Regions from separate parts of the Streptomyces thermocarboxydus genome, predicted to be linked through region 2. Evidence: predicted binding sites of a transcription regulator. Region 2 holds the regulator's gene; the other holds the start of a gene.
The links. The regulator HspR, encoded in region 2, represses chaperone genes until heat shock. The targets are predictions, from matches to a motif close to TTGAGNNNNNNNNNCTCAA.

Region 1 (11,729 bases), 1.1 Mb from region 2:
CTGTACCTGCCTCACGATGCGCTGCACCTGCTCCTGCGCCCGGTCCTGGGCCTCCTTGGCCTGGCGGCGGGCGCGCTGGGCCTCCTCGCGGGAGCGCCGGCTCTCGTCCTTGGCGCGCCGGGCCTGCTCCTTCCACTCCTGCTTGGCGCGGCGCATCTCCTCCTTGGCGGCGCGCCAGGCGTCCTTGTCGCCGAACGCCGAGAAGTCGCCGAAGTCGAAGTCACCCGAGGGGGCGTCCTTGCCGCCGGACGCGGAGCCGCCCCGCGCCTGCCGGGCCCGGCCCGCCGCGGCGCGCATCTCGCGGCGCAGATCGCCCGCCGCGCCGCTGACGTCGGCCCGGATCTCGGCGGCCAGCTCGGCGACCGACTCGCGGATCTCCAGCTCCAGGTCGGCCAGCTCACCACTGCGGTCGGCCAGTTCGGCGCGGCCGGCGTCGGTGATCGAGTAGACCTTGCGTCCGCCCTCGGTGGTGTGGGTGACCAGCCCCTCCGCCTCCAGCTTGGCCAGCCGGGGGTAGACCGTGCCCGCGGACGGCGCGTACAGCCCCTGGAAGCGCTCCTCGAGGAGGCGGATCACCTCGTAGCCGTGCCGGGGGGCCTCGTCGAGCAGCTTCAGCAGGTAGAGACGGAGGCGTCCGTGGGCGAAGACGGGGGGCATGTCAGAGCACCTTCTTGTCGGTCGTACCGGCATTGTCTCCCGGGCCGCCCCGCAGGTCGGGCCCGTCCTCGCGGGGCGGGCGGCGCAGCAGGGCGATGGAGCCGGAGACGGTGGTGGCCCGCAGCTTGCCGCTGCCCGCGCCGAGGCGGCCGGTGAGCTTGTGGGCGCCCCACATCCCCTGCACCCGCAGGTCGTCGAAGGCGTTGGAGATGGCGCCGCTCGCCGTGTTGGCCTCCACGTCGGCGTCCGCCGGGTCGGGCAGCCGGACGGCGATCTCGCCCGAGACGCTGGTCAGCCGGATGTCGGTGGGGCCCTCGGGGTCCAGGTCCACGATCATCGAGCCGCTGACCGTGTCCGCCCGGACGGAGGGGCCGGAGCCCTCGACGACCGTGAGGTCGCCGGAGACGGAGGCGAAGTGGAGGTCGCCGGTCACGGACTGGGCCTCCACGCTGCCGGAGACGGTGTCCGCGCGGACCGGGCCGGACAGGTGGACCAGCGTGGTGTCGCCCGCGACGCCCTTCACCGCGGCGGGGCCCCGGATGCCGGAGACGACGGCGCCCGCGCCGACCACGCCGACCTCCACGCGGGTCTGCGCCGGGACCGCGAGGGAGACCACCGCGCTGCGGCGCCAGCCCTTGCGGTCGAGCCACTTGAGGAAGCCCTTCCAGGGGAGGTCGTCGTACGCGACGGTCAGGACGCCGTCCTGGTGGGTCACGAGGAGGGGCGGGCCTTCGACGTCGGTGACCTGGAGGTGGGCGTGGGGTTCGTCCGTGCCCACGACGTTCACCGTGCCGTTGACGATGCGGACGTTGAGGTGGGTCAGGGGGGCGTCGAAGGTGAGGTTCGTTTTGTCCTGGACGGACCACTCGGGCATGGACGGCCTCCTGATCGCGGGGTGCCCTGGGCTTGGGCGCGGGCGGGTTGCGTCATATCGCGTATTACTCGATTCACGATATATCGCGGCAGGCTAAAGTCAAGGCACACGTTCGTGTGAACGGTGCCTTGGGGTTGCGCTATAGGGAGGTGGGTCGGGGCTGGGCGGGGGTGTGTCGCAGCCCGGTGTCAGCGGGAGCCGTCGCGCCCGCCCGTGCCGCTCCCGGGCGGCACCTCCCAGGCCCTCAAGGCACTGGGGGAGGCACGATCGCCCGCGGGAAGCGGCGGAGCGGTCCGCGGGGAGCGCGGACTACTCGTCGTCCTCGTCGTCCAGGCGGGCCAGCCATGTTGCCAGGCGTTCCACCGGGACCTCGAAGTCGGGGTTGAGGTCGACGAAGGTGCGGAGTTGTTCCGCGAGCCACTCGAAGGTGACCTCCTCCTCGCCGCGCCGCTTCTCCAGTTCCTCGATGCCACGGTCCGTGAAGTACATGAGGTCAAGGATATGTGCCGGGAAACGGGGCGGGCCGCACCCCCGGGAAGGGAGTGCGGCCCGCTCGCGTACCGCGTGCCGGTGTGGCTCAGGCCTCGAAGACCTCGCGCACCAACTGCTCCTGCTCGGCCTGGTGGCGCTTCGCGGAGCCGACCGCCGGGGACGAGCTGTGCGGCCGCGAGATGCGGCGCAGACGCTCGTCGTGCGGCAGATCGGCGCCGACCGCCAGGTCCAGGTGGTCGATCAGGTTGAGCGCGATGAACGGCCAGGCGCCCTGGTTCGCCGGCTCCTCCTGCGCCCACAGGTACTTCTCGGCGTTCGGGTACTTCTTGATCTCCGCCTGGAGCTCGGCACCCGGCAGCGGGTACAGGCGCTCGATGCGGATGATCGCCGTGTCGTCCGCGCCGCGCTTCTTCTTCTCGGCGATCAGGTCGTAGTAGACCTTGCCCGCGCAGAAGACGACCTTCTTCACGGCGGCCGGGTCGACCGTGTCGTCGCCGATGACCGGGCGGAACTGGCCCGTCGTAAACTCGTCCGCCTTCGACGCGGCGGCCTTGAGGCGCAGCATCGACTTCGGGGTGAAGACCACCAGCGGCTTGTGGTGCGGGTTGTGCACCTGCCACCGCAGGAGGTGGAAGTAGTTCGACGGCGAGGTCGGCATGGCGACCGTCATGTTGTTCTGGGCGCAGAGCTGCAGGAAGCGCTCCGGGCGGGCCGAGGAGTGGTCCGGGCCCTGGCCCTCGTAGCCGTGCGGCAGGAGCAGGACCACACCGGAGGTCTGGTTCCACTTCTGCTCGGCCGACGAGATGAACTCGTCCACGACCGTCTGCGCGCCGTTGACGAAGTCGCCGAACTGCGCCTCCCACAGCACGAGCGCGTCCGGGCGGGCCAGCGAGTAGCCGTACTCGAAGCCCATGGCCGCGTACTCGGACAGCAGGGAGTTGTAGACGTTCAGCCGCGCCTGGTCCTCGGAGAGGTACTGCAGCGGCGTGTACTCCTCGCCCGTCTCACGGTCGATGATGACCGCGTGACGCTGGCCGAAGGTGCCGCGCTGCGAGTCCTGGCCGGCGAGCCGGACCGGGACGCCCTCGAGGAGCAGCGAGCCGAAGGCGAGGGTCTCGCCCATGCCCCAGTCGATGGTGCCGTCCTCGACCATCGACGCCCGGCGCTGCAGCTGCGGCAGCAGACGCGGGTGGACGGTGATGTGGTCGGGGATGTTCACCTGCGACTCGGCGATCCGCTTCACGACCTCCGAGGTGACCGCGGTGTTCACGGCGACCGGGAACTCGGCCTGCGGGTCGGACGGGGCGACCGTGGCGGGCTGCGAGGTGGCCTCGCGGACCTCCGTGAAGACCTTCTCCAGCTGGCCCTGGTAGTCCTGCAGCGCCTGCTCGGCCTCTTCCAGGGTGATGTCGCCGCGACCGATGAGGGACTCGGTGTACAGCTTGCGCACCGAGCGCTTCTTGTCGATCAGGTCGTACATCAGCGGCTGGGTGAAGGCCGGGTTGTCCGACTCGTTGTGACCGCGGCGGCGGTAGCAGATGAGGTCGATCACCACGTCCTTGTTGAACGCCTGGCGGAACTCGAAGGCCAGGCGCGCGACGCGCACGACCGCCTCCGGGTCGTCGCCGTTCACGTGGAAGATCGGGGCCTCGATCATGCGGGCCACGTCCGTCGCGTACATCGAGGAGCGCGAGGACTCGGGGGCCGCGGTGAAGCCGACCTGGTTGTTGATGACGACGTGCACGGTGCCGCCGGTGCGGTAGCCGCGCAGCTGCGACATGTTCAGGGTCTCGGCCACCACGCCCTGGCCCGCGAAGGCCGCGTCGCCGTGGATCGCCACCGGCAGGACGGTGAAGTCCGTGCCGCCCTTGTTGATGATGTCCTGCTTGGCGCGGGCGACGCCCTCCAGGACCGGGTCGACCGCCTCCAGGTGCGAGGGGTTGGCGACCAGCGAGACCTTGATCTGCTCGCCGTCCAGGCCGGTGAAGGTGCCCTCGGCGCCCAGGTGGTACTTCACGTCGCCGGAGCCGTGCATCGACTTCGGGTCGAGGTTGCCCTCGAACTCGCGGAAGATCTGCGCGTACGACTTGCCGACGATGTTGGCGAGGACGTTCAGGCGGCCGCGGTGGGCCATGCCGATGACGACCTCGTCCAGGCGGGACTCGGCGGCCGAGTCCAGCACCGCGTCGAGCAGCGGGATGACGGACTCGCCGCCCTCCAGCGAGAAGCGCTTCTGGCCGACGTACTTGGTCTGCAGGAAGGTCTCGAAGGCCTCCGCCGCGTTCAGCCGGCGCAGGATGCGCAGCTGCTCCTCGCGCTCCGGCTTGGTGTGGCCGCGCTCCACGCGGTCCTGGATCCACTTGCGCTGCTTGGGGTCCTGGATGTGCATGAACTCGATGCCGGTGGTGCGGCAGTACGAGTCGCGGAGCACGCCGAGGATGTCGCGCAGCTTCATCATCGACTTGCCGGCGAAGCCGCCGACGGCGAACTCGCGCTCCAGGTCCCACAGGGTGAGGCCGTGCTCGACGATGTCCAGGTCGGGGTGCTTGCGGACCTTGTACTCGAGCGGGTCGGTGTCGGCCATGACGTGGCCGCGGACCCGGTAGGAGTGGATCAGGTCGAAGACCCGGGCGGCCTTGGTGACGTCGTCGTCGTGGCTGGCGTCGATGTCCTTGAGCCAGCGGACCGGCTCGTAGGGGATGCGCAGCGCCTCGAAGATCTCGTCGTAGAAGTTGTTCTCGCCGAGCAGGAGGTTCGCGACCTGGCGCAGGAACTCGCCGGAGGCGGCGCCCTGGATCACCCGGTGGTCGTAGGTCGACGTGAGCGTCATGACCTTCGAGATGCCGAGCTTGTTCAGGGTGTCCTGGGAGGTGCCCTGGAACTCCGCCGGGTAGTCCATGGAGCCGACGCCCATGATCACGGACTGGCCGGGCATCAGACGCGGCACGGAGTGGACCGTGCCCAGGCCGCCGGGGTTGGTCAGGGAGACCGTGACGCCGGTGAAGTCGTCCATCGTCAGCTTGTTGTCGCGGGCGCGACGGACGATGTCCTCGTAGGCCTGCCAGAACTCGAAGAAGTTCAGCGTCTCGGCCTTCTTGATCGCCGCGACGACGAGCTGGCGGTCGCCGTTGGGCTTGACCAGGTCGATGGCGAGGCCGAGGTTGATGTGCTCCGGCTTGACCAGGGTGGGCTTGCCGTCCACCTTCGCGTACGAGTAGTTCATGGCCGGCATGGCCTTGATGGCCTGGACCATGGCGTAGCCGATGAGGTGCGTGAAGGAGATCTTCCCGCCCCGCGCGCGCTTCAGGTGGTTGTTGATGACGATGCGGTTGTCGAACAGCAGCTTCACCGGGACCGCGCGCACGGACGTGGCCGTGGGCAGCTCCAGCGAGGCGTCCATGTTCTTCGCGACCGCGGCGGACGGACCGCGCAGGGTGACCTGGTCGGGACCGGCCTTCGCCTCACCCGCGGGCTCGGCCTTCTTGGCCGGCGCCGGCTTGGCGGCGGGAGCGGCCTGCTTCGCCGGCTGGGCCGGGGCCTTCGCCTGAGCCGGGGCCTTGGCGGCCGGGGCGGGCTGCGCCGGCGCGGCGGGCTGCGCGGGCGCCTGGGCCTGCGCGGGCGCGGCCGGCCGGGACGGAGCGGTGGGGGTCACCGCGGCCCCCGCGGCCGCGTCACCCGCCGGAGCCGGGGACGCGGGAGCGCCCGGCTTGTAGTCGGCGAAGAAGTCCCACCAGGCTCGGTCCACCGAGTTCGGGTCCTGGAGGTACTGCTGGTAGATCTCGTCGACGAGCCATTCGTTGGCACCGAAGGCCGCAGCGGGGTTCTTTCCCGCTTGGTCGGTGTCGGTCGAGATGCTCGAGTTACTGGGGGACTGTGGCGACACGGCGTCAACCGCCCTCTTCCGCTTCGCAAGATGATGGACAGCGGAAATAAAGGCTACGCCTCCCCGCGCGAGAAGGTCAGGCCGGGCCCGTGCAACGTCGTGCACATCACATCTCGGCGGGTGTTTCAGCGCTGGATTTGGCGGGAAACAAGCGAGGTTCCGCTTCTTCCGACGGTATCAGGCATCGCTCGACCAGGGCCCGTCGCGCCCCGCGCGCGGGCCTGTGCCTGATCACACGTGTCCGCCAGGGCGAACACAGATGGATCTTGAGGCTCCGGTTCGAACTTTACGTCAACTTGGCACAGAAGAGGGCCCCGGAAGAGTGATCAGAATCCGGCAACCACGCTCCGATTCCGCCACCCCGATCCGGCCGCCGTGCAGATCCACGGCCCAGCGGGCGATCGCGAGGCCCAGACCGGTGCCGCCGTCGCTGCCGGGGCCGTGCGGCCGGTTGACGCTGCCGCGGTTGAACCGCTCGAAGACCCGGTGCCACTCCGTGCGCGGGATGCCCGGACCCTCGTCCAGCACCTCCAGCTCCAGCGACTCCGGCTCGGAGCCCTGCCGGGCCCGCACGGTCACCCGGCCGTGCGGCGGGCTGTGCTTGACCGCGTTGTCGATCAGGTTGGCGACCACCTGGTGGATCCGCTCGGGATCGGCGTGCGCCACCAGCTCGGGCGGCGAGACGTCCAGGTGCAGATGCACGTCCGTACGGGTGTGGCTGCCGGAGCCCGAGGCCATGCTCGCCCGGGCGGAGGCCACCATGTTGGCCTCCTTCAGCACGCCCGACAGGTACGGCCACACCTCGAAGCGGCGCTTCCTCAGCGGGACCACGCCGTTGTCCAGGCGAGAGAGGTCCAGCAGCGTCTCCACCAGGCGGCCGAGCCGCTCGGTCTGCTTCAGGGCCGTGCGCATCGTCTCGGGATCGGCCTTGGTGACCCCGTCGACGATGTTCTCCAGCACCGCGCGCAGCCCCGCGATGGGGGTGCGCAGCTCGTGCGAGACGTTGGCGACCAGCTCCTTGCGCTGGCTGTCCTGCGCCTCCAGCTCGTCGGCCATGACGTTGATCGTCTGGGCCAGGTCGCCCAGCTCGTCGCGGCGGCTCTCGCGCACCCGGCGGGTGTAGTCGCCGTGCGAGATGGACCGCGCGACGGCGTTCATGTCGTCCAGCGGGGCGGTGAGGGAGTGCGCCACGAACTGGGTGATCAGCAGCGTGGCGATCATCGAGAAGACCGTGATGAAGCGCAGCTCCGTCTTGGTGTGCACCGCGATCACCGAGAGTCCGGTGGTGATCAGGACCGAGACGACGACCAGCGCGCCCAGCTTGGTCTTGATCGAGAACGGGCGCACACCGCCCCAGGGCTGCTTCTTCCGCTGTCCGCGTCCCGCCGGACCCCCGCTCATGGCGTCGGCGTCTCCAGGGCGTAGCCCACGCCGTGCACGGTGCGGATGCGCTCGGCGCCGATCTTCCGGCGCAGCGCCTTGATGTGGCTGTCCACGGTCCGGGTGCCGGAGGCGTCCGCCCAGTCCCACACCTCGGCCAGCAGCTGCTCACGGGAGAGCACCGCGCGCGGGGTGTTGGCCAGGCACACCAGGAGGTCGAACTCGGTGGGCGTCAGATGGACGTCCTCGCTGCGCACGCGCACCCGGCGCTGCGCGTGGTCGATCTCCAGCTCGCCCAGGCGCAGGATGCCGCTGCGCGGGGTGGTGGCCGCGAGGGCCGCGCGCTCCATGCGGCGCAGCAGCACGTGCACGCGCGCCGCCAGCTCCCGCATGGAGAACGGCTTGGTCATGTAGTCGTCGGCGCCGACGCCGAGGCCCACCAGCATGTCGGTCTCGTCGTCGCGCGCGGTGAGCATCAGCACCGGCACCGGCCGCTGGGCCTGCACGCGCCGGCAGACCTCCAGGCCGTCGAAGCCCGGCAGCATGATGTCGAGGATCAGCAGGTCGGGCTGCCAGGCCTCCGCCGTGTCCACCGCGGACGGACCGTCGCCCGCCGTTTGCACCAGGAATCCCTCGGCACGCAGGCGGGTCGCGATGGCGTCCACGATCGTCGCGTCGTCCTCGACCACCAGGACCCTGCGCTGCGCGCCGGGGGTGGTCGTCGCCGTGCCGTTGTGGGAGGTCTGTGTCTGCTCCATCGCCCGCCCCTGAGGTGTGCTTTTTCCGGAATCCGTGGGGTGATCCGTCGTCTGCGCATCACTGCGATTGACGCTTGAATGATCCGCGTCAGGGCAGCAGCGTACGGGGATTCACCACGGCTTTGCTATCCAGGGCGGACGCCGATGTGCACGACGTCCGGAACGCCTCGGGCAACGGGGATCTCTTCGGTACGCACCTGCCGGAACCCGGCATTCCGCAAGGTTCCCTCGAATTCCGGTGAAGGCTTCGCGGACCATACCGCGAGGACCCCGCGCGGCTTCAACACCCTTGCACACGCGGCGAGTCCGTCGGGCGAGTAGAGCCCCTCGTTGCCCTCGTCGACGGTCCAGTCGGGTCCGTTGTCGATGTCGAGACACAGCGCGTCGAATGTGTCGGATGTCTCATTGACGTAAGTAATCAAATCCTGCTCGACGATCTCCGTCCGGGGGTCGGCGAGCGCCGCGCCGGAGAGCTCGGCCAGCGGGCCCGAGCGGTGCCAGCCGATGATCGCAGGCTCCCGCTCCACCACCGAGATCCGCCCCCAGCGCTCCTGCCCGGCCGCGTGCGCCAGGGAGAAGCCCACGCCCAGCCCGCCGATCAGCACCGACGGCTCCGCGGCCCCCGGGTCCAGGGCCGCCAGGGCCGCGTCCACGAGCAGCCGCTCGGAACGTCCGTCGGAGGTGTCCATCAGGAAGCAGCCGTTGGCGATGATCTGCAGCAGACCGCCGTGTCTGCGCAGTACGACCTCGCCGTACGGGCCCTCGCGACGGTCCAGGACTTCAGGAGCTTCGGGAATGCCGTAGGGGGTGGACATGCGTTCATCCTGGCAGGTCCCGCCCGGCGGTGATCCGGGCCCGGACGGCCCGGCCCGGTGATCGCTGAGAGCGAACGCCGCCTTGGGAACATTCGCCAGCTCCCCTGCATTGAGTCGACATAGCTCAACTTGACTGCCGAAGGGGAGATCATGGCTGCTGAGTCCACACCGCTCGCCCTGCCCGTGCTGCCGCTCGACGACGAGGTCGTGCTGCCCGGGATGGTGGTTCCGCTGGACCTGAGCGATTCCGAGGTGCGCGCGGCGGTGGAGGCCGCCCAGGCCGCCGCCCGCGACGAACCGGGCAAGCCCAAGGTGCTCCTCGTGCCGCGCGTCGACGGCACCTACGCCGGGACCGGCGTGCTGGGCACGGTCGAGCAGGTCGGCCGGCTGGCCGACGGCGACCCGGGCGCGCTGATCCGCGGCCGGGGGCGGGTGCGCATCGGCGCCGGCACCACCGGGCCGGGCGCGGCGCTGTGGGTGGAGGGCACCCGCATCGACGAGAGCGTGCCCGAGCCGCTGCCCGGCCACGTGACCGAACTGGTCAAGGAGTACAAGGCGCTCGCCACCGCCTGGCTGCGCAAGCGCGGCGCCTGGCAGGTCGTGGACCGGGTCCAGGCCATCGACGACGTCTCCGCGCTCGCCGACAACTCCGGCTACTCGCCGTTCCTCACCACCGAACAGAAGGTCGCCCTGCTGGAGACCACCGACCCGGTGGCCCGGCTGAAGCTCGCCACCCAGCAGCTGCGCGACCACCTCGCCGAGCAGGACGTCGCCGAGACCATTGCCAAGGACGTCCAGGAGGGCGTCGACAAGCAGCAGCGGGAGTTCCTGCTCCGCCGCCAGCTGGAGGCGGTCCGCAAGGAGCTGCGCGAGCTGAACGGCGAGCAGGACGGTGACGAGTCCGACGACTACCGGGCCCGCGTCGAGGCCGCCGATCTCCCCGAGAAGGTCCGCGAGGCCGCGCTCAAGGAGGTCGACAAGCTGGAGCGCTCCTCCGACCAGTCGCCCGAGGGCTCCTGGATCCGCACCTGGCTCGACACGGTCCTGGAGATGCCGTGGAACGAGCGCACCGAGGACTCCTACGACATCCGCGGCGCCCAGGAGGTCCTGGACGCCGAGCACGCGGGGCTGCAGGACGTGAAGGAGCGCATCACCGAGTACCTGGCCGTGCGCAAGCGGCGCAGCGACCGGGGCCTGGGCGTCGTCGGCGGGCGGCGCGGCGGCGCGGTGCTGGCCCTGGTGGGCCCGCCCGGCGTCGGCAAGACCTCGCTCGGCGAGTCCGTCGCGCACGCCATGGGCCGCAAGTTCGTCCGGGTCGCCCTCGGCGGCGTCCGCGACGAGGCGGAGATCCGCGGCCACCGCCGCACCTACGTCGGCGCGCTGCCCGGCCGGATCGTGCGGGCGATCAAGGAGGCCGGCTCGATGAACCCGGTCGTCCTGCTCGACGAGATCGACAAGGTCGGCTCCGACTTCCGCGGCGACCCCGCGGCGGCCCTGCTGGAGGTCCTCGACCCGGCGCAGAACCACACCTTCCGGGACCACTACCTGGAGGTCGAACTCGACCTGTCCGATGTGGTGTTCCTCGCCACCGCCAACGTCCTGGAGGCCATCCCGGAGGCCCTGCTCGACCGTATGGAGCTGGTCCGCCTCGACGGCTACACCGAGGACGAGAAGATCGTCATCGCCCGCGACCACCTGCTCCCGCGCCAGCTGGAGCGGGCCGGTCTGCAGCCGGACGAGGTGACGATCGAGGAGGGCGCGCTGCGCAAGCTGGCCGGCGAGTACACGCGCGAGGCCGGCGTGCGCAACCTGGAGCGGTCGGTCGCGCGGCTGCTGCGCAAGGTCGCGGCCCAGCACGAACTGGGGGAGCGGGAGCTGCCGTTCACCGTGACCGAGGGCGACCTGCGCGGTCTGATCGGGCGGCCGCACCACGTGCCGGAGTCCGCCCAGGAACCCGCCGAGCGGCGCACCGCGGTGCCCGGCGTCGCCACCGGGCTCGCCGTGACCGGCGCCGGCGGTGACGTCCTCTACGTCGAGGCGTCCCTGGCCGACCCGGAGACGGGCGCGGCGGGGCTGACCCTGACCGGCCAGCTGGGCGACGTGATGAAGGAGTCGGCGCAGATCGCGCTGAGCTTCCTGCGCAGCCACGGCGCCGAGCTGGAACTGCCGGTGGGCGACCTGAAGGACCGGGGCGTGCACATCCACTTCCCGGCGGGCGCGGTCCCCAAGGACGGCCCGAGCGCGGGCATCACGATGACCACGGCCCTGGCCTCGCTGCTCTCCGGACGCCTGGTGCGCACGGACGTGGCGATGACCGGGGAGGTGTCGCTGACCGGGCGGGTGCTGCCCATCGGCGGGGTGAAGCAGAAGCTGCTCGCCGCGCACCGGGCGGGCGTCACCACCGTGATCATCCCCAAGCGCAACGAGCCCGACCTGGACGACGTCCCGGCGGAGGTGCTGGAGAAGCTCGACGTGCACGCCGTCACCGACGTCCGCCAGGTCCTGGAGCTGGCGCTGTCCCCGGCGACGAACGGGGCGGCGCCGGAGGTTCCGGTGGCCGCGTGACGGGGGCCGCCGGATGAGGGGAGGCCCGGGCTCCGTGAGGGAGGCCCGGGCCTTTCCCGTGCCGCCGAGGGCCTTGGGTCAGCTTCCGGTGGCGAAGGACCGCACCCCGTCGACGGTGCCGTTGAAGCGGTCGTGGTCGCCGACCGTCGGGCCGGTCGAGGTGTACTGCCACATCGTGTACGTGGACCAGCCTGCGGGCAGTTCGCCCACGGTGGAGGCGTACCGGGCGATCCACAGCGGGGTGGACGCGAAGCCCGCGTAGTTGCCGGTGCACTGCTTCCACCAGCTGGTCGCGGTGTAGATGA
Region 2 (11,729 bases):
CGGCCTCGCACAGTCGGTCAGCACCGTGCGGATGCTCGTCCGCCCCGTGCCCGGCCATCGCCCATCCCACCCCCGGTATCAGCGTCTTCCGCAGCGCAACTATGCGCGGCCGGAACCTGCTGTGCAACACGGGACCGGCCACCGCACCGGCCCGGGGGCCGGCCGGTGGCCGAATTCGTACGGAGGCGTACGAGGGTGCACAGGGTTACTTCTTGAGCCCGATCTCCGCGCACGCGTCCTTGAAGTCGCCGGTGCAGATGTCGGACATCTCATAGAAGCCGTCGGCGAGGACGGTGTCCTCCAGGTTGTCCTGGGTCAGCGCGACCACGGGCACCAGCTGCGCCGGGATGTCCTGGTCGGTGGGGCTGTCGACGCGGTCGCGGGTGAGCGCGTCGAACTGGATGTCCCGGCCCTGGACCTTCGCCACGGCCATCTCGGCGGCGTTCTCGGCCTCTTCCGGGTAGGACTTGTAGACGCTCATGTACTGCTCGCCGGTCACGATCCGCTGCACCGCGGCGAGTTCCGCGTCCTGGCCGGTGATCGGCGGCAGCTTGGTCACGCCGGCGGCGCGCAGCGCCTTCACGATGCCGCCCGCCATGCCGTCGTTGGCGGAGTAGACGCCCTTGATGTTGTCGAGGCCGATCTCGCCGATCGCCTCCTTCATGTTCTTCTCGGCGTTCTTCGGGTCCCAGTCCTTGGTGTCGAAGGACTTGGCGATGGTGACCTTGCCCTTGAGCTCGGACAGCGCACCGGCCTTGAACTGCTTGGCGTTGGGGTCCGTGGACGAGCCGTTCATCATCACGATCTTGTCGGTGATGCTCAGCTCGCCGCCCAGCGCCTCCAGCAGGGAACGCCCCTGCACCTCGCCGACGAGCGAGTTGTCGAAGGAGATGTACGCGTCGATCGGGCCCTCGGCGAGCCGGTCGTAGGCGATGACCGGGATGCCGGCGTCCTTCGCCTTGGCGACGCTCTCCGCGATGCCGTGCGCGTCCACCGCGTCCAGCACGATGACGTCGACCCTCTTGTCGATCATGCGCTGCATCTGGCCGGCCTGCTTGTCGGCGTCCGCCTCGGCGTTGGCGTACTCGACCTTGCCCTTGCTGCTCGTGAGCTCCTCCACCTTCTTCTTGAAGATGGGGTAGTCGAACTGCTCGTAGCGCGTGTTGGCCTTCTCCGGGAGGAGCAGGCCCACCGTGATGTCGTCGCCCTTGGCCGGGCTCGCGTCGTCGGTGCCGCCCGTCGCGTCGAGCATGCCGCAGCCGGCGAGCGTGACGGACATGGAGACGGCGGCCACGGATATGGCGAAACGACGCATGCGAGGGCTCACTTCAGGTGCGTATTGGACGTGGGCACAGCTATGCGGCCCATGTGACTGAAAAGCCAACGCTTCGGCGCCCACCGCGTCAAGAGGAAGCCACTTAACGAGATGAACACGACACGGTGCGCTGAACTCGTGAAAGTCCTGCGGACATCGCGCGGGGATCACCTGGACACGCAGGCATACCATAGCCACAGGTGTGCTCGTACATAAGAGAAGGGGCCCGTGGGTTCTGTGAACCCACGGGCCCCTCTTCGCCTCGGCGCGCGGTCAGTCGGACTGCTGCTGACGCTTGGGGCGCCAGACCACCAGCGCGCTGGTCTGCTGCACCTCCTGGTAAGGCACCAGGTCACGGCGGTACGAGGCGTGCACGGCGGCCTCGCGCTGACGCATGGCCGCCGCCGCGCCGTCGAGCGCGTCCTCCAGTTCGGCCACACGGGCCTGGAGGGTGGCGACCTGGTTCTCCAGTTCGATGATGCGCTTGATTCCGGCCAGGTTGATGCCCTCGTCCTGCGACAACTGCTGCACCTGACGGAGCAGTTCGATGTCACGGGCCGAGTAGCGCCGGCCCCGGCCCGCCGTACGGTCCGGCGACACAAGCCCCAGACGGTCGTACTGACGCAGCGTCTGCGGGTGCAGGCCGGAGAGCTGGGCCGCCACCGAAATGACGTAGACCGGGGTGTCCTGGGTCAGTTCGTACGGGTTGCGTCGACGGCCGTCCATCGCATCAAGCTCCCTTCGCGGCCTGGAACAGCTCCGCCCGCGGATCCTGGTCCGCGGTTGCCTCGCGATACGCCTCCAGGGCGTCACGAGCCTTCCCCGACAGGTCCTTGGGAACACTCACCTCGACGGTGACCAGCAGATCACCGCGGGTGCCGTCCTTGCGGACCGCTCCCTTGCCGCGGGCGCGCAGGGTGCGTCCGTTGGGTGTGCCCGGCGGCAGCTTCAGCGTCACCGGCGGACCGCCCAGCGTCGGCACCCGGATCTCGCCCCCGAGAGCCGCCTCGGGGAACGTCACCGGCACCGTGACCGTCAGGTTGTCGCCCTTGCGGCCGAACACCGGGTGGCTGCCGACGTGCACGACGACGTACAGGTCGCCCGCGGGGCCGCCCCGCTCGCCGGGCGCCCCCTTGCCGCGCAGCCGGATCCGCTGGCCGTCGCTGACCCCCGCGGGGATGCGCACCTGCATCGTCCGCGAGGACTTGGCCCGGCCGCTGCCCTTGCAGACCTCGCAGGGCTCCTCCGCGATCAGGCCACGGCCCTTGCAGTCCGGGCAGGGGTCGGTCAGCGAGAAACCGCCGCCCGAGCCCCGCGCCACCTGTCCGGTGCCGACGCAGGTCGGGCACACGCGCGGTGTGCCGTTCTTGTCGCCGGTGCCCGAACAGGCCTTGCAGGGCGACTGCGACGACATCCGCAGCGGGACGGTCGCACCCTCGATGGCCTCGGTGAAGCTGAGCGTCACCTCGGACTCGATGTCCTGGCCCCGGCGCGGCTGGGTCCGCTGGGTCCCCGGGCCGCCCCGGTTGAACAGGCCCCCGAAGACGTCACCGAGCCCGCCGCCGAAGCCGCCCTGGCCGCCGGCCTGACCTCCGAAGAGGTCGCCGAGGTCGAAGTTGAACGAGCCGCCGCCCGCGCCCGGCCCCGGACGGAACCCGCCGTTGCCGAAGAGGGCGCGCGCCTCGTCGTACTCCTTGCGCTTCTTGGGGTCGCCGAGGACGTCGTTCGCCTCGGAGATCTCCTTGAACCGCTCCTCCGCCTTGGCGTTCCCCTTGTTGGCGTCCGGGTGGTACTCGCGGGCGAGCTTCCGGTACGCCTTCTTGATCTCGGCCTCGGTGGCGTCCTTGGGGACGCCGAGGACCTTGTAGTAGTCCTTCTCGATGAAGTCCTTGGTGCTCATCCCCGACGTCCCTCCTTTCCTGCGTCAGCCGTAACGTCAGCCCTCCTCCGGGCCACCGTTCTCCTTGTTCTCCCCGTCCGCCTGCTCCGTGCCCTCCTCGGCCGGCAGAGCCGTCTGCGCGCCGGGCTGCGGCTCGGCGACGGCCACCCGCGCGGGGCGGATGGTGCGCTCGCCGATGCGGTACCCCGGCTGCAGAATCGCCACGCACGTCGTCTCGGTGACGTCCGGCGCGTAGGAGTGCATCAGGGCCTCGTGGATCGTCGGGTCGAAGGGCTCGCCCTCCTTGCCGAACTGCTGGAGGCCCAGCTTGGCCGCCGTGGTCTCCAGCGACTCCGCGACCGACTTGAAGCCGCCGACGAGCTCGCCGTGCTCACGGGCGCGGCCGATGTCGTCGAGCACCGGGAGCAGTTCGGTCAGGAGATTCGCCACGGCGGTCTCCTTCACGGCTGCCCGGTCCCGCTCGACACGGCGGCGGTAGTTCTGGAACTCGGCCTGGAGGCGCTGGAGATCCGCGGTGCGCTCGTTCAGCGCCGTACGGGCCTGGTCCAGCTGGGCCACCAGAGCGGCGTTCTGCTCGGTGTCCCCGGCCGGGGCCGCCTCTTCCTCGCGAGAGGGAGCGGCGGCCTGCGGCTCGGCGTCCTCGGACGGTGCGCCGGAAGGGACATCGGGCTGCTGCTGTTCGTCGAAGCCCGGGGTCTCTTCCGTCACGCCGCACCGTCCTTCCGGTCCTCGTCGACGATCTCGGCGTCGACGACGTCGTCGTCGGCCTTGGCCTCACCGGCGCCGGCGGAGGCGCCGCCCGCGGCCTGCGCGCCCTGGGCGTCGGCGTACATCGCCTGGCCCAGCTTCTGCGAGACGGCGGCGACCTTCTCGGTGGCCGTGCGGATCTCGGCGGTGTCCTCGCCCTTGAGCTTCTCCTTCAGCTCGGCGACGGCGGCCTCGACCTCGGTCTTGATCTCGCCGGGCACCTTGTCCGCGTTGTCCGTGAGGAACTTCTCGGTCTGGTAGACGAGCTGCTCGCCCTGGTTGCGGGTCTCGGCGGCCTCGCGGCGGGCGTGGTCCTCCTCCGCGTACTTCTCGGCCTCCTGGCGCATGCGCTCGACCTCGTCCTTCGGGAGCGACGAACCGCCGGTGACGGTCATCTTCTGCTCCTTGCCGGTGCCGAGGTCCTTCGCCGTGACGTGCATGATGCCGTTGGCGTCGATGTCGAAGGAGACCTCGATCTGCGGGACGCCACGCGGCGCCGGCGGCAGACCGGTCAGCTCGAACATGCCGAGCTTCTTGTTGTACGCCGCGATCTCGCGCTCGCCCTGGTAGACCTGGATCTGCACCGACGGCTGGTTGTCCTCGGCCGTCGTGAAGATCTCGGAGCGCTTGGTCGGGATCGTGGTGTTGCGCTCGATCAGCTTGGTCATGATGCCGCCCTTGGTCTCGATGCCGAGGGACAGCGGGGTGACGTCCAGCAGGAGGACGTCCTTGACCTCGCCCTTGAGCACACCGGCCTGGAGCGCGGCGCCGATGGAGACGACCTCGTCCGGGTTGACGCCCTTGTTGGCCTCCTTGCCGCCGGTGAGGTCCTTGACCAGCTCGGCGACGGCGGGCATACGGGTCGAACCGCCGACCAGGACGACGTGGTCGATCTCGCTGACGGAGATGCCGGCGTCCTTGATCACGTTGTTGAACGGGGTCTTGCAGCGCTCGAGCAGATCCGCGGTCAGCTGCTGGAACTGGGCGCGGGTCAGCTTCTCGTCGAGGTGCAGGGGGCCCTCGGCGGAAGCCGTGATGTAGGGGAGGTTGATCGAGGTCTCGGTGGACGAGGACAGCTCGATCTTCGCCTTCTCGGCGGCCTCACGCAGACGCTGCAGCGCCATCTTGTCCTTGGCCAGGTCCACGCCGTGGCCGGCCTGGAACTGCTTGACCAGGTAGTCGACGACGCGCTGGTCCCAGTCGTCGCCACCGAGGTTGTTGTCACCGTTGGTGGCCTTCACCTCGACGACACCGTCGCCGATCTCCAGGAGGGAGACGTCGAAGGTACCGCCACCGAGGTCGAAGACGAGGATCGTCTGGTCGTCCTTGTCGAGGCCGTACGCCAGGGCGGCGGCCGTCGGCTCGTTGACGATGCGCAGCACGTTCAGACCGGCGATCTCGCCGGCCTCCTTGGTCGCCTGGCGCTCGGCGTCGTTGAAGTACGCCGGGACGGTGATGACCGCGTCGGTCACCTTCTCGCCCAGGTACGCCTCGGCGTCCCGCTTCAGCTTCTGCAGCACGAAGGCGCTGATCTGCTGCGGGTTGAAGTCCTTGCCGTCCAGGTTGATCTTCCAGTCGGTGCCCATGTGGCGCTTGACCGACCGGATGGTCCTGTCGACGTTGGTCACGGCCTGGCGCTTGGCCACCTCGCCGACCAGCACCTCACCGTTCTTGGCGAAGGCGACGACGGAAGGCGTGGTCCTGGCGCCCTCGGCGTTGGTGATGACGGTGGGCTCGCCGCCCTCCAGAACGCTGACGACGGAGTTAGTCGTGCCCAGGTCGATGCCGACCGCACGTGCCATTTCGATTCCTCCAACTGACTTGAGTGGAACAGACTCAAGCATGCATGACGGCCGCCATCGGGTCAACAGAGCTGAGTCGAGCAGACTCAACTCTTATCCGCTTCTTACACGCAACCGCCCGCTGACCTGCGGCGACGCGCTGGCGACACGTTGACGCGGAGGGAAAACAGGGGTGACGGGACGCCTCACCAGCATCAGCACGAGCACCGCGGCGCCCGCCGCGACCCACCACGCCGCCCCCGGGGACAGCCTGCCGGTGTGCACGCACACCGCGACCAGCGCCCCCGCCGCGGAGGCGGCGCCCAGCAGTACCGGCACCGCGCGCGGCGCGAGGCCCAGCCGCCGCAGCCGGTGCCCGAGGTGGTCGGGGCGTCCACGGGTCACCCCACGGCGGTCGAGCCGCCGCCCGAGTACCACCAGGACCGCGTCCGCACACGCGACCGCCGTCAGGGCGTACAGCACGGCCGCCCCGGCTCCCGTTCCCTGCCCGGCCCGGACGAAAACCGCCGAGGCGGCCAGCAGGAAGCCGGTGAACAGCGCGCCGGCCGCGCCCAGGCCCGCCTGCGCGGGGAACCAGTTGTGCAGCAGGAAGCCGATGAGCGCGGCCGCCAGCACGCCGAGCAGTGCGGCCAGGCCCTCCATCAGCTCGGCCGTGGCGCACGCGGCGACCCCGAACGCGCCCACCGCGCCGACCGTGCCGGCCAGCCCGTCGGCGTGGTCCAGCCCCCGGAAGGCGGTGGTCGCGACCGCGATCCACACCACGGCGGCCGCTCCGGCGGCGACGCCGGTCTCCTCGTACGGCACGACGAAGCCCGCGGCGACCGCCGTGCCGGCCGGTGCGACCCACCACCGCAGCCGCCGCAGGTCGGCGGCAAGCCCGAGCAGCGCGACACAGCCGGCCGCCGCGAGCACCCGGCCGACCCCGGCGCCCAGCGGCAGCAGACCGGCGCGGTCGGCGCCGGCCGCGACCAGGAGGGTGGCCGGCGCGACGGCCGTTCCCCCGGAAAGCGGCAAGGGCCGGCGCCGCCTGCGGTCGGTGATTCCGAGACGCAGGGCGGGGGTCCGCAGCACCCCGGTGAGGAGGGCGGAGAGCAGCAGGGCGGTGGCGGCGGCGGCGATCCCGTAGAGCACGGATATAAGTTAGGGGCGTATGGACTGATTTGGCGTGAATAACACGATCGGATCCCGGACGCCATCCGGGACACCCTCGAAAGGGCGCCTTGGTAGGCGACCCTCAGCGATTCAGATCACCCCGTGCCCGGCTACAGTGCGGCCTGAGATGGGGGTAGTCTCAGACGGACTGCATAAGTTACCGCTTAGTAATCTCGGGGAAGCCGAACGGCAGCCGGACGCAAGCCGCACGGCGGCCGGCCGGCACACCCCGTGAGCCCCACCGAAAAACCGCCCCCAGAACCCCTCGCAGGCCCGAGGAGCCCCCATGCAACTCGCCGCGATCATCGTGTCGCTGGTCCTGACCGTGGTCGGCGTTGCGCTGCTCGCACGCGCGATCGGCCAGTTCGTCCGGTACTTCAAGCTGGGCCAGCCGGTCCCGGCCGGCACCCGGACCGACAACCCCTACCAGCGCAGTGTGACCCTGGTGCGGGAGTTCCTCGGCCACACCCGTATGAACAGGTGGGGCATCGTCGGAATCGCCCACTGGTTCGTCGCCGTCGGCTTCCTGACCCTGCCGCCGACCCTCGCCCAGGCCTTCGGCCAGCTCTTCCAGGCCGACTGGACGCTCCCGGTCATCGGCGGCTTCCTGCCGTTCGAGCTGTACATCGAGTTCATCGGCGTCATGACGATCCTGGGCATCGCGACGCTGATCGTGATCCGCCTGCTCAGCCTGCCGACCCGGCCCGGCCGCAAGTCCCGCTTCACCGGCTCCAAGTCCGGCCAGGCGTACTTCGTCGAGGCCGTCATCCTCATCATCGGCCTCGCCATCTACGTGCTGCGCGGCCTCGAGGGCGCCCTGCACCACGTCGACAGCTACGAGCCTGCGTACTTCGCCTCGTACCCGCTGGTGCAGGCCTTCGACGGGCTGTCCGTCGGCACGCTGCAGAACCTGGTCTACCTGGCCGCGATGATCAAGATCGGGACGTCGTTCGTCTGGATGATCGTCGTCTCGCTCAACACCAACATGGGTGTGGCCTGGCACCGCTTCCTCGCCTTCCCCAACATCTGGTTCAAGCGCAACGCCGACGGCTCCACGGCGCTGGGCGCCCTGCAGCCGATGACCTCCGGCGGCAAGCCGATCGACTTCACCGACCCCGGTGACGACGACGTCTTCGGCGTCTCCCAGGTCGAGCAGTTCTCCTGGAAGGGCCTGCTGGACTTCTCCACCTGCACCGAGTGCGGCCGCTGCCAGTCGCAGTGCCCCGCGTGGAACACCGGCAAGCCGCTCTCCCCCAAGCTGCTGATCATGTCGCTGCGCGACCACGCGCATGCCAAGGCCCCCTACCTGCTGGCCGGCGGCGGCAAGACCATGGAGGGCGAGGAGAAGGCGTCCGAGGAGCAGCTGGCCGGCGTGCCCGCCGCCGCCCTCGCCGAGGCCGAGCGCCCGCTGATCGGCACCGCCGAGGAGAACGGCGTCATCGACCCGGACGTCCTGTGGTCCTGCACCACCTGCGGCGCCTGCGTCGAGCAGTGCCCGGTGGACATCGAGCACGTCGACCACATCGTCGACATGCGCCGCTACCAGGTGATGATCGAGTCCGCGTTCCCGTCCGAGGCGGGCACGATGCTCAAGAACCTGGAGAAGAAGGGCAACCCCTGGGGCCTGGCCAAGAAGCAGCGCCTCGAGTGGCTCAAGGAGGTCGACTTCGAGGTCCCGGTCGTCGGCAAGGACATCGAGGACCTGTCCGAGGTCGAGTACCTCTACTGGGTCGGCTGCGCCGGCGCCCTGGAGGACCGCGCCAAGAAGACCACCAAGGCCTTCGCCGAGCTGCTGCACATCGCGGGCGTCAAGTTCGCGATCATGGGCGGCGACGAGAAGTGCACCGGTGACTCCGCCCGCCGCCTCGGCAACGAGCCCCTGTTCCAGGAGCTCGGCATGGAGAACGTCATGGCGCTGAACATGGCGTTCGGCGAGGAGATGGACGACGAGGGCAAGGTGACGCCGGAGTCGGCGAAGCCCCGGTCCGCGAAGAAGATCGTCGCCACCTGCCCGCACTGCCTCAACACCCTCGGCAACGAGTACCCGCAGCTCGGCGGCGACTACGAGGTCATCCACCACACGCAGCTGCTGCAGCACCTGGTGGACGAGGGCAAGCTCATCCCGGTCACCCCGGTCGAGGGCCTGATCACCTACCACGACCCGTGCTACCTGGGCCGCCACAACAAGATCTACACGCCTCCGCGCGAGATCATCGGCAAGGTCCCGGGCCTGCGCAACGAGGAGATGCACCGCCACAAGGAGCGGGGCTTCTGCTGCGGCGCCGGCGGCGCGCGGATGTGGATGGAGGAGCGGATCGGCAAGCGCATCAACAACGAGCGCGTCGACGAGGCCCTCTCCCTCAACCCGGACATCATCTCCACCGCCTGCCCGTTCTGCCTGGTCATGCTGACCGACTCGGTCAACGGCAAGAAGAACGACGGCAAGGCCAAGGAGTCGACCCAGGTCGTCGACGTGGCCCAGCTGCTGCTGGAGTCGGTCAAGACCCCGGTCGACCCGGCGGGCGAGGAGGAGTCGGAGCCGGCGCCTGAGCCGGAGCCGGTGAAGTAAGGCACGCCGAGTGGTGAAGGGGCCGTCCTGAGGGGCGGCCCCTTCGGCGTTCCCGGAGTCTCCGGGCAGACCCGTCCGAGGGCTCCGGACACTCCCCTTCCGGGTGATGCGGGTACTCCCCTTAGGGGATGTCACAGCTCGGCAGCAATGCCCGGCCGCGTGGCCGGGGCCCGGCACACGGCCGCCCCGGACCAGGTACGTTCAGTTACGTGGCTGGATTCAGGATCGGACGCGGACGGAACAACGACGGTGCGCCTCAGGGGCGGCCGCCCCACCCCCCGCACGGGCGGCAGACACCGCCCGCGCCGTCGTACGGCTACCCGCCGGCACCGCAGCCGCCCTCCTACGGGCAGGGCGCGGGCGGCGGAAGCCCCTGGCCGCAGCCGCACGCCGGCCGCGGCGGCCCGGGCGGCTACGGGGGTCACGGCGGTCACGGCGAGCCGGAGTACTTCGGCGACGGCGGCTACCCCACCGGACCGCAGGGCGCCCCGCACGACCCGTACGCGGCCAACAACCCCGGTCACACGCAGGCGTTCTCGATCGACGACCAGTACCACCAGGACGACGTCTACCAGCCGCCCGCCGGCCCGGTCGGCCCCCGGCTGCACTGGAAGGCCCTGCTGAAGGGCATCGTCCTGTCGCCGCAGCAGACGTTCCTGCAGATGCGCGACTACACGATGTGGGGCCCCGCCCTCGTCGTGACGTTCCTCTACGGCCTGCTCGCCGTGTTCGGCTTCGACGGCGCCCGCGAGGACGCCATCAACGCGACGCTGTCCAACGCGATCCCGATCGTGCTGACGACGGCCGTGGCGATGGTGATCAGCGCGTTCGTCCTCGGCGTGGTCACCCATACGCTGGCCCGCCAGCTCGGCGGCAACGGCGCCTGGCAGCCCACGGTCGGCCTGTCGATGCTGATCATGTCCATCAGCGACGCCCCGCGTCTGGTGTTCGCCATGTTCGCGGGCGGCGACGCGACCTTCGTGCAGCTCCTCGGCTGGGCCACCTGGGTGGCGGGCGGCGCCCTCCTCACCCTGATGGTCAGCCGCTCCCACGACCTCCCCTGGCCGAAGGCCCTGGGCGCGTCGTCCATCCAGCTGATCGCGCTGCTGTCGATCGTGAAGCTCGGCACGTTCTAGACCGTCCCGGCCGGGCCCCGGTGTGCGCGTCACGCCGGGGTCCTTCCCCTGCCGCGCCGTGATCACCTCCTGCTACTGTCGCCCCTGCTCGCGCAGGACGAGCGGCGACATCGTGACACGCCCCCCTGCGCGGCGCCCTGGGGAGGGACTTCACACGTGAATCGTCCGCCGGACAAGCGGGCCGTGCGCCGTCGGCGTGCGCTCGGCCGTACAGCTCTCGTCGTCACGCTCGCCGTGACCGCAGGCATCGGCGCCACCACGGGGACGGCCACCGCCGCCGACCCGGCCACGGCGTCCGCCGAACCCGTCGTCATCAGCCCCGGCGCCCGCTTCGTGCCCCGCGCCACCCTCGTCCTCAACACCGGCGAGACCGGCTTCCTCACCGCGCAGGAGGGCGACGACCGCCTGCGCTGGATCGACTACGCCACCGGCACGACGACCGTCCTCGACCACCGGCTGCCCAAGCCACTCGCCTACGACGTCGACGACTTCCGCTTCGACCGGTACCCCGGCGAGTTCGGCCACGGCTCCGACACCGTCGCCCTCTACGCGGCGTCCCCGTCCCCGCACGTGACGCTCCAGCAGCGGGCGGGCGACGGACCGACGGTCACGGTCCCGATCCCACAGGACCAGTCGTACGTCGCCACGTACGGCGACACCGTCATCACCCGTACCGGCGCCGAGAACGCGGAGACGAGCCTGCACCTGCTGCGCACGGAGAACGGCCAGGTGCGGGACCAGAAGCTGGAGGGCCTGCCGGAAGGCTGGAACCTCACCGTCGGCACCGGCGACTCCCGGTCCGTGGCCGTCCGCGCGATCAAGTGGGAGGACACCACGATGCACCAGGGGTGGTGGGTCGTCGACCTCGCCACCGGCACGGTGACGGCACTCTCCCCCCACGGCGAGAGCGTCACCTTCGACCAGGACACCGTCTTCCACCTCGGCGCCCCGGAGCCCTACGCCGCCCAGGTGTACCGGCGGGACGACCTGGACGCGGAGCCGACCACCCTGGACCTGCGGGAGGTGGGCGCGCACGACTACACGATCCTGCCCTTCGCCGGCCGGTTCGCCACCGTGGCCCCGCCCAACCCCGGCGACAACGAGTACC

Region 1: the regulator HspR is predicted to act here: its motif matches at 8,969-8,987, upstream of lon (endopeptidase La).

The regions. Positions count from the first base shown of each region.
Region 1 covers NZ_CP058273.1:4,830,456-4,842,184, forward strand. The annotation lists gene AY578_RS22425 (PadR family transcriptional regulator) at 1-657, opposite strand, end outside; gene AY578_RS22430 (DUF4097 family beta strand repeat-containing protein) at 659-1,531, opposite strand; gene AY578_RS22435 (DUF6104 family protein) at 1,841-2,020, opposite strand; gene AY578_RS22440 (multifunctional oxoglutarate decarboxylase/oxoglutarate dehydrogenase thiamine pyrophosphate-binding subunit/dihydrolipoyllysine-residue succinyltransferase subunit) at 2,109-5,906, opposite strand; gene AY578_RS22445 (sensor histidine kinase) at 6,198-7,307, opposite strand; gene AY578_RS22450 (response regulator transcription factor) at 7,304-8,044, opposite strand; gene AY578_RS22455 (spermidine synthase family protein) at 8,170-8,859, opposite strand; gene lon (endopeptidase La) at 9,010-11,424, shown strand; gene AY578_RS22465 (lysozyme) at 11,503-11,729, opposite strand, start outside.
Region 2 covers NZ_CP058273.1:3,757,871-3,769,599, reverse strand. The annotation lists gene AY578_RS17400 (helix-turn-helix transcriptional regulator) at 1-58, opposite strand, end outside; gene AY578_RS17395 (sugar ABC transporter substrate-binding protein) at 206-1,315, opposite strand; gene AY578_RS17390 (heat shock protein transcriptional repressor HspR) at 1,589-2,041, opposite strand; gene dnaJ (molecular chaperone DnaJ) at 2,046-3,215, opposite strand; gene grpE (nucleotide exchange factor GrpE) at 3,252-3,923, opposite strand; gene dnaK (molecular chaperone DnaK) at 3,920-5,764, opposite strand; gene AY578_RS17370 (MraY family glycosyltransferase) at 5,858-6,895, opposite strand; gene AY578_RS17365 ((Fe-S)-binding protein) at 7,203-9,485, shown strand; gene AY578_RS17360 (Yip1 family protein) at 9,614-10,621, shown strand; gene AY578_RS17355 (FG-GAP-like repeat-containing protein) at 10,778-11,729, shown strand, end outside.